DNA from 2 places in the Bradyrhizobium sp. R2.2-H genome. Region 1 is predicted to be linked to the other one. Evidence: riboswitches for the same ligand, from Rfam matches in the RefSeq annotation. Region 1 holds a riboswitch; the other holds the start of a gene.
What was found. A riboswitch is a leader RNA that binds a small molecule or an ion and turns the genes downstream of it on or off. The one in region 1 is predicted to bind cobalamin.
Positions count from the first base shown of each region.

Region 1 (4,592 bases):
GGCTATCCCGAACTACACGCCGGCAAGCTCGCGGCCAACGCGCGCTTTCGCAGCGGCCTGCGCGCCTTCGCCGAGACACGGCCGGTGCACGGCGAGTGCGGAGGCTATATGGTTCTGGGCACAAGCCTCACCGATGCCGACTGCGTCCGCCATGAGATGACGGGGCTGCTTGGCCTCGAGACCAGCTTTGCCAAACGCCGCATGCATCTGGGCTATCGTCTAGCCGAACTGGCTGCGCCGATGCCGGGGCATCAGCCCGGTGCACGCCTGCGCGGTCACGAGTTCCACTATTCGACGATCCTCGCGCAGCCGGATGCGCCGCTCGCGGTCGTGCACGATGCGACGGGCGCCGTCATGGCCGAGACCGGCTCGCGGCGCGGCCACGCCACCGGTACGTTCTTTCATCTGATCGCGGAGGACCGGTGAAAGGATTCGTGTCGTTCATTTCCGCCGGACCCGGCGATCCCGAGTTGCTCACAGTGAGGGGCGCTGCGCGGCTGAGCGAGGCCGACGTCGTGCTCTATGACGACCTCGCCTCCGGCGCGATTCTGGATCTCGCCAGGCCCGGCGCCAATCTCGTCGCGGTGGGAAAGCGGGCAGGGCGGCCCTCGACCAAGCAGCACCACGTCAACCGTCTCCTGGTCGACTATGCCGCGACAGGCGCGCGCGTGGTGCGTCTCAAGTCCGGCGATGCCGGCATTTTCGGCAGGCTCGAGGAGGAGCTGGAGACGCTGCGCGAAGCCGGCATCGACTACGAGATCGTTCCCGGTGTCACATCGGCCTGCGTCGCCGCCGCCCAGGCCGGCATCCCCCTGACCCGTCGGCATACCTCCCGCCGGGTGCAGTTCATCACGGGGGCCGATGTCAGCGGCGAGCTGCCGTCCAACCTGAACTGGGCGGCGCTGGCCGATCCCGAGGCCACGACCGTGGTCTATATGGGCCGGCGCACCTTTCCGGCGCTTGCCGCAAAATTGATCGCGCACGGCCTCGCCCCGAACACGCCCGCACTGTTTGCCGAATCCCTCGGCCGTCCCGACGAGCGGCTCGTCCGCACCACCATTGCCGAGCTCGCCGAGCAGCTTGCGCGGGGCGGCGCCGCGTCCACGGCGGCCGTGATCCTGTTCGGCGCGCTGGCAGGGGATTATCCGTCATGACGGCGGCGGTCGCCCTTCGCCTCTTGACGCCCGGCTCGCGAAAGGCGCACACAGGAGAGGCATGGTGCTCAACGCGGCGCAAAGCGCCGGAGCATAATCGGGAATGGGGGTGGGCGGACCCAGTTGCGGCGCCCAAAACCCCAGCCGCCCCCGCGACTGTCAGCGGTGAGGGGCTCCGAATCGCCACTGGGCCGCAAGGTTCGGGAAGGCCGGAGAACCCAGTGAACCGCGAGCCAGGAGACCGGCCCTGCACGTTGTGAGACCAAGGCCGTCGGGTGTGACGGCAGGAAGGAATTGAGCCATGCATATCGAACCGGGAATCGTCACGGGCGCCAAGCTCGTATTGAGTTACGCAACCGGCATCGCCGCAGGCGGCGTCGCGCTGAAGCTGGCGGCCGAAACCGTCCGCGCGCAGGGCGTCGGCTCGTTCGCCGCGCGCACGCTCGCCACCACGGGCCTCGTCTTCACCTTCTTCCAGGTCCTGCCGCACTTCCCGGTCGGCGTCTCCGAAGTGCACTTCATCCTCGGCTCGACCTTGTTCCTGCTCTTTGGTGCTGCGCCCGCCGCCTTCGGCCTCGCGTTTGGCCTGCTGCTCCAGGGGCTGTTGTTCGAGCCCGCCGACCTGCCGCAATACGGCATGAACGTCACCACGCTGCTGGTGCCGCTGTTCGCGATCCAGGCCATCGCCACGCGCATCATTTCGCGCAACACCGCCTATGTCGACCTGAAGTACGGTCAGGCGCTGGCGCTGTCGACGACTTATCAAGCGGGTGTTGTCGCCTGGGTGGCGTTCTGGGCGCTCTACGGCTCCGGCTTTGCCATGAGCAACCTCGCCAACATCGCGACCTTCGCGGCCTCCTACGCGCTGGTCATCGTGATCGAGCCGCTGGCAGACCTCGCAGTGCTGGCGCTGGCGAAGTCGCTGCGCGGGGTCACCGCGCCCGGCCTCGTCACTCCGCGCCTGCACAGCGGCGCCTGAGAGACAAGCGAAAGGGCGGCCGTTGCGGCCGCCCATCGCGCTCGCGATGCTCACGCTCTCCCTGATAGGCATCGGTTGCGGCGATCCCGGGCAGCTCACGCGCGCCGCGATCGCTGCCATCAACGCGGCCGATCTCGTCCTGATCCCGCGCAAGGGGGCTGCAAAGTCCGATCTCGCCGATCTCAGGCGAACGATCTGCGCGGACGTGCTCACCAGTGACAAGACAGCCATCGCCGAATTCGACCTTCCCGTGCGCGACGCCGGTGAAGCCGATTACCGCAAGGGCGTCGACGATTGGCACGATGCGGTTGCCGCGACCTGGTCGCAGACGATCGTGAGGCATCTCGATGGTGAGGGCAAGGTTGCGCTGCTGATCTGGGGCGATCCGTCGCTCTACGACTCCTCGCTACGCATTGCACGCCGGCTGAACCCGTTGCCGGCGATCGAAGTCGTGCCCGGCATCACCTCGATCCAGGCGCTTTGCGCGGCGCATGCGCTGCCGCTCAACGACATCGGCGAACCGTTCCTGGTCACGACTGGGCGGCGCTTGCGTGACGGCGGCTGGCCGCAAGGCGTCGATACCGTTGTGGTGATGCTCGACGGCGGCACGGCGTTCCAGTCGCTCGATCCGGATCGTTTGCATATCTGGTGGGGCGCCTATCTCAGCATGCCCGATCAGATCATCATGTCCGGCGCGCTAGCCGAAGTGGGGCCGCGCATCGTGACCGCGCGGCAGGAAGCGCGCGAGCGGCACGGCTGGATCATGGACAGCTATCTTCTCAAGCGCAGGGCGTAAGCGAGGCAGCATGCTCCCCGAATGGGTTTACCGGAACTGCCCCGAGGTCTCCGCGGTCCATCGCGAGGCGGCCATTGCGCGGCAGGCGCAGCTGACCAAGCCGACCGGCGCGCTCGGCCGGCTCGAGCAGCTCGCGATCGAGCTTGCGGGCTTGCAGGCGACCGAAGAGCCGCGCGCCTTGCGGGTGCCGATCATCGTCTTCGCCGGCGATCACGGCATCGTCGCGCAGGGCGTGTCGGCCTATCCGCAAGCCGTGACGATCGCGATGATGGCGAATTTTGCCTCCGGCGGCGCGGCGATCTCGGTGCTGGCGCGCGAGCTGGGTTCGAGCCTGGAGGTGGTCGACGCCGGCACGCTGGCCAAGGAGCCGATGGCGGGAATCGTCACCGACAAGCCGCGCAGCGGCACGCGCGATTTCAGCGTCGAGGCTGCGCTCACGCCCGCGGACCTCGCCTTTGCATTCGAGGCCGGCCGGCGTGCGGTGGTGCGCGCCGAGGCCGGTCGGCCAGATCTCCTGATCTTCGGCGAGATGGGCATCGGCAACACCACGACCTCGGCGGCGATCGCGGCGAGCCTGCTTGGTGTGAGCGCCGGGGAGATCGCGGGCAGCGGCACCGGCGTCGATGCGGCCGGCCGCGCGCACAAGGCACGGGTGATCGATGCGGCGATCGCACGCCACGGTGTCGCCGGAGCGTCGGTCGAGCAGATCCTGTGCGCCGTCGGCGGCCTCGAGATCGCGGCGATCTCGGGCGCGATCATTGCGGCGGCGCAAGCCCGCATTCCGGTGTTGATCGACGGCTTCATCGTGTCCGTCGCGGCGCTGGCGGCGGCGCGTCTCAATCCGTCCTGCCAGCCGTTCCAGCTCGCCTCGCATCAATCGGCGGAGCAGGGGCATCGGCTGGTGCTGCGCGCGCTGAACGTTCAGCCGCCGATCAGCCTCGATCTCAGGCTCGGCGAGGGATCCGGGGCGGCCATCGCGCTGCCGCTGGTCCGCGCGGCCTGCGCGCTTCACAACGGCATGGCGACGTTCGCGCAGGCCAACGTGCCGGATCGCCCGGCCTGATGCGGCTCAAGCCACGCGCTGGTTGACGGAGACGACGCGCCAGCCCGCCGCGAGCCGGTCGATCCGGGTCAGCGACAGCGGATCGATCACGAAGCGCAAGGCGGCCTGCGGCGTCAGGTCCAATGCGATGCAGAGCGCGGCGCGGATGGTGCCGGAATGCACGACGAGCGTTGCCGATCCGGCCCCGATCCGCGACAGACCCAGCCGAACGCGGGCGACCTGATCCGCAAAACTTTCGCCGTTCGGCGGCCGTCCGTGCGCCGGATCGTGCCAGAACTGCGCGTAAGTCTCGCCACCGGTCGCGGCGAGCTCGTCATGCCGACGGCCGGTCCAGTCGCCGAAATCCTGCTCGCGGAATTCGCTGACCAATTCCGGTTCGCACCCCAGTGCGCGCGCGGTCTCGACGGTGCGCCGCGACGGGCTGGCATAGCTGGTGGCATCCGGCGGCAAGAGCTGCCGCAGAGCCGCCAAAGCTGCGTGGTCGCCGAGATCCGCCCGCGCATCCGCCGCATGGATCGTCCCCGCCACGCCCTCGACGGTCGCATGCCGTACCAGCCAGAGGAAGGTCTCGCCTTCCATGCTCATCTCCAGGGAAGTTGG
Region 1 covers NZ_SMBR01000006.1:220,250-224,841, forward strand. Annotated here, with positions in the region: gene EDE08_RS17775 (cobyrinic acid a,c-diamide synthase CobB) at 1-426, shown strand, start outside; gene cobA (uroporphyrinogen-III C-methyltransferase) at 423-1,154, shown strand; cobalamin riboswitch at 1,200-1,418, shown strand; gene EDE08_RS17785 (energy-coupling factor ABC transporter permease) at 1,456-2,133, shown strand; gene cobF (precorrin-6A synthase (deacetylating)) at 2,180-2,929, shown strand; gene cobT (nicotinate-nucleotide--dimethylbenzimidazole phosphoribosyltransferase) at 2,940-3,992, shown strand; gene EDE08_RS17800 (histidine phosphatase family protein) at 3,999-4,571, opposite strand.

Region 2 (4,592 bases), on a different contig from region 1:
CCAGCTGGCGGTGGATATTCGGCAGGCGATCGCGACCACGGCTGCGGCCTGAGGCCGGCTGAAATCCGTTCTTAACATTTAGCGCGCATTCTCGCAGCACGCGGGCATCGCCAATCTGCGATGGCTCGTGGTGGGAAGGCCGGGGTTCGCTGCAATGCAGCGCACCTCGCGAGTGTCATCGTGCTGTGCCTGACAGGGCAGGTCCCATGCGCCTCGTTGCCGTGATCATATTCGCGCTCATGACGGCTGCCTGCGACCAGGAGCGGGACATCACCGGCTCGACGACGTCGAGCTGTCCGATACGAAACCACAGCTACAATCCACGCGACCTGAACCAGTGCGTCAACGCCTGCAGATCGTGCGATCGCGGCACCACGGTCACCTGCACGACATCCTGCACCCTCAAGGGGGCTCGCTGAGCGGATTGCCTTCTGCCTTGCGAGGCGTCGCAACCGCGCGATCCCCGGCTCCCTATCGTCCTCGCCGTCTCGACCTGATAGGGTCGATCGGAGCAGGGGGACATCGGATGAAATTCGCAAGCTTTGAAATCGACCTCGCCGGAGGTCTCGTGGGAACGGCGAACAGCGCGCAGGCCTCCAGCGGACGTGGCGTCGACGGTGCCGAGGCACCGGAACGATTCACATAGGATAGTCATTGGAAGCAGCGGGCAGGACGCGGAGTCCAATGGAATGGGTATGCTCGATCCCGGCCGGTTCCTGGTATCGTGCTCGCATTGCGATGCCTGGCCGATGGCCGCCAACGTGAAACGTTCAAGCTGGTCGGCATCCCCGCATGAGGTCCGTTTCGTCTGCACGCGCTGCCGGCGCGAAGAGACCGCGATCGTCTCGGCCTCCGGCGAACTGACGCCGATCAAGCGCCTCGACGCTCCGCCGCGGGATGTCGCCGTCGCCTGGGCCCAGGCCCAGCGCCCGCGGGGGCGAACGTAGGCGGCGCAGGGCATTGCTCGATTCGTTGCGGAGCCGGCCGATCGCGCCTGCGGCCAAGATGCCGGCGGTCGATTGACTCCCGGCCTGGACGCCCCGTAGATTGGCCGCTGACGGTTCTCCTCATGGAGATCAAAAGGGAACGTGGTGCGAGATGTCCCAAGGCGGGATCGTCTCAATGCCATGGCTGCCCCCGCAACTGTAAGCGGTGAATCTCTCGTCCTATGCCACTGGGAATCTCGGTCCTGGGAAGGCGACGCAGAGGTAACGACCCGCGAGCCAGGAGACCTGCCGTCAGCCGTGGTCACACGCGAAGATGTCGGTCGGGGAGTACAGACATTAGCTTTGCCGGAGCCATCGATCCTCCGCCGTAAAGCCTCGTTCGCTGTGACGTGCCACTGACGTCATGCCGAGGTTACAATTGTGTCCCGTATTGTCACTGCCGCCGGGCGCCGCTGCGCCGGCATCGTTGCGGCCGTTTCGCTGTATTCGCTCGATCACTCCATCGTCCACGCCCAGCAGTCCGTCGCCGAGCAACTGCCGCCGGTCGAAGTGACCAGATCCGACGATCAGAACCGTACGCGTGCCAGGGCGATTGGCGATGGCGAGGCGGGGCGGCGCCGAGCGGCGCCGGACGGGGCGCCGAGTGGGATCGGCTCGTCCGGCTCGGGCAACGAGGCCGCCGCCGGCAATGGCGGGATCGTCGGCGCGGCCACGACCGTCATTACGGCCACGGACATCGCTCATGCGCCGTCGCAGACGCTGGCCGAGATCATCGCGACGCAAGTGCCGGGCGCCCAGATCACGACGTTCTATGGCGGCCAGATCGGTGCCAAGACCAGTGTCGACCTGCGCGGCTTCGGTGCCTTCGCCACGGCCAATACGCTGGTGCTGGTCAACGGACGGCGGCTGAACGACATCGATATGGCGCAGGTGGACCTCTCCACCATCCCGCTCAATGCCATCGAGCGCATCGAGATCACGCGCGGCAATTCCGGTGCGGTGCTGTATGGTGACAATGCGGTCGGCGGCGTCATCAACGTCGTCACCAAGAACGGCGTCGGTGGCCCGCCCGTGACAGCGCGCATCGAGGCCGGTTTCGGCTCGTTCAATACCAGGCTCGGCAACGTCTCGGCCGCGATCAATTCCGGTCCGTGGTCGACCTCGTTCTACGGCAATGCCGTCAGGACGGACGGCTACCGCGACAACAATCGCTATTCCCAGGAGAACGGCGTCGGCAATCTGAACTACACGACGCCGGGCCTGACCGCCTTCCTGACCGTCACCGGTGACAATCAGGAGCTGCGACTGCCGGGCGGCCGCACCGTCGATCCCTCCATCGGCGTCGACGAGCTCGCGACCAGCCGGCGAGGGACCAGCACGCCCTTCAACTACGCCAATCAGCAGGGTCTCGGCGCGACCGCGGGCTTCACGAAAACCCTTGTCAACGGCGTCGATCTCATCGTCGACGGCGGCGTGCGCGACAAGAAGCAGCAGAGCGCATTCTTCTCGAGCCCGGCACCGGTTCCGGCTTTCTTCACGTCGACCTATGTCGATGCCGACCTGACGACATGGTCGATCACGCCGCGGCTCAGCGTGAAGAGCCTGCTCTTCGGAATGCTCTCGCAAGTGCTGACCGGCGTCGACTACTACGATGCGACCTTTCAGCAGAACCGCGGCGCCGGCCAGGGTCTCGCTCCCTGGCACAATTACGATCTCAGGCAGCGGACGGTTGCAGGCTATGTCCAGCACACGCTAGGCGTTGCGCCGGCGACCGATATCTCCTACGGCGCCCGGGTGCAGAACACCAATCTCTCGGCACGTGACAATTTCGATCCGGCGGCTCCGTTCAACGCCGACATCGGCGCGCTTCCACTCGGGAGCGACGAGACGCAATATGCGCTGCATCTCGGTGCGGAGCATCGCCTCAATGACACCGTCGCGCTGTTCGGCCGGGTTGCGCGCGCCTTCCGTACGCCTGACGTCGACGAGCGGGTGTCGTCGGGCCCTTCGTTCGACCCGTTCTTCAATCCGCTCCCACAGACGTTCCAGCTCAAGACCCAGACCTCGCAGGACGTCGAGGGTGGGCTGCGCATCAGAGGAGGCGGACTGCAGATGCAGAGCAGCCTCTATTTGATGGACCTCGCCAACGAGATCCATTTCAATCCGATCCTGTTCTACAACACCAATCTGGATCCGACCCGCCGCTACGGCTCGGAGACCAGTGTTTCCTATCGCATCAACGACGCCCTGCTGGTGCGTTTCGGCATGGCCTACACACGGGCCGTCTTCCGCGAAGGCGTCTGGGCGGGCAACGACGTGCCGCTGGTGTCGCGCTACACCGCGAGCGCGGGCCTCACCTGGAACATCTGGCAGAACTTTCTGGTGCTGGACGCCACCGCGCGCTTCTGGAGCGAGCGCCGCATGGACAACGACCAGGCCGGAACCCAGAAGCCGATTCCCGCCAATGGCACGATCGACCTCAAGCTCAGCGGCCAATATGAGCGCTACTTCTGGTCGCTCAGCGTCAACAATGTGCTGAACGCGCTCTACTACGACTACGCCGTCGCAAGCACCTTCACGGACGGTCGCTTCAGCGCCTATCCGCTACCCGGTCGGACCTATCTGCTCAAGGCCGGCGCCACGTTTTGATTTCAATGGGGCTGTCACAGGCCCCCAAATGGACTAAAACTCGAAGAGAAGGAGATTACTTATGGCTCTCAATATCCTGCCGTCCGGCGGCGACGGTTTCCGCCTCCATCCGGTGGCGCCGCGTCTCGCTCCGATGTTCGGCTTCGCGCTGCTGACGGTATCGTGCGCGCTCGCAAGTTTTGCGTTCGCCTGTGCGACGCCGTTCGCGGCCTTCGCCGTGGTCGCGGCTGCAATGCTGCCGCTGCGTCCGGCGCTGCTCGTCGTCACCGGCGCTTGGCTCGTGAACCAGAGCATCGGTTTCGGCGCGCTGCACTATCCCATCGATGGCAGCACCATCGCCTGGGGTTTCGTCATTGGCGCGGCTGCGCTGCTGGCGACCGCAGTGGCGTCGGCCGTGCTCCGCATGCTGCCGCAGGGCCGCACGACGCTGATGCTGGCGCTCGCGCTCGTTGCCGCCTATGCGGCCTACGAGCTCGCGCTGCTCGCCGCCACGCCGTTCCTGGGCGGAGAGGCCGCCTTCACCGCAGCCATCGTCACGCGCATTGGGCTGACCAATGTCGCCTGGCTCGCCGGCCTCGTCGCCGTCTGCGAGGTCGTGCGCCTGCTCGATCCGTTTGGGCGCAAGGGAGTGATGTCGGCCTGAGCAGTGCTCGCGTCGCCTGGATGGAGCGCGGCGAATCCGGGACAAATCGTTCCATAGCGCGCCCCTCCCGGACTACGCTTCCGCGCCATCCGGGTGGCGTCGCCTGTGTCGCCCTCTGTCAATCCGTCAGCGTGAAAATATTCCGCTTTACCGAAATTCGGAAATAGCGTATGTGTCGCCCATCCCGGCTCATCCTTGAGGGGCGATCGTGAGGTCGTCATTGTCGCGAGTCGGGCTTGCGGTGGACGCGGCAGCGTCGGGCGCGAAAGGTGCGGGCAGGGAGGGTAGTCCCCGGTGAGCTCGTGGCCGCGCGCGGACGAACGGCGCTGTCAGGCTTCGTCTCGTCTGTAAGT
Region 2 covers NZ_SMBR01000002.1:678,609-683,200, forward strand. Annotated here, with positions in the region: gene EDE08_RS38245 (hypothetical protein) at 1-52, shown strand, start outside; gene EDE08_RS07295 (hypothetical protein) at 207-419, shown strand; gene EDE08_RS07300 (hypothetical protein) at 690-947, shown strand; cobalamin riboswitch at 1,042-1,254, shown strand; gene EDE08_RS07305 (TonB-dependent receptor) at 1,368-3,596, shown strand; gene EDE08_RS07310 (hypothetical protein) at 3,658-4,239, shown strand.
Region 2: linked by a shared signal. The riboswitch ahead of EDE08_RS07305 (TonB-dependent receptor) and the one ahead of EDE08_RS17785 (energy-coupling factor ABC transporter permease) in region 1 are both predicted to bind cobalamin.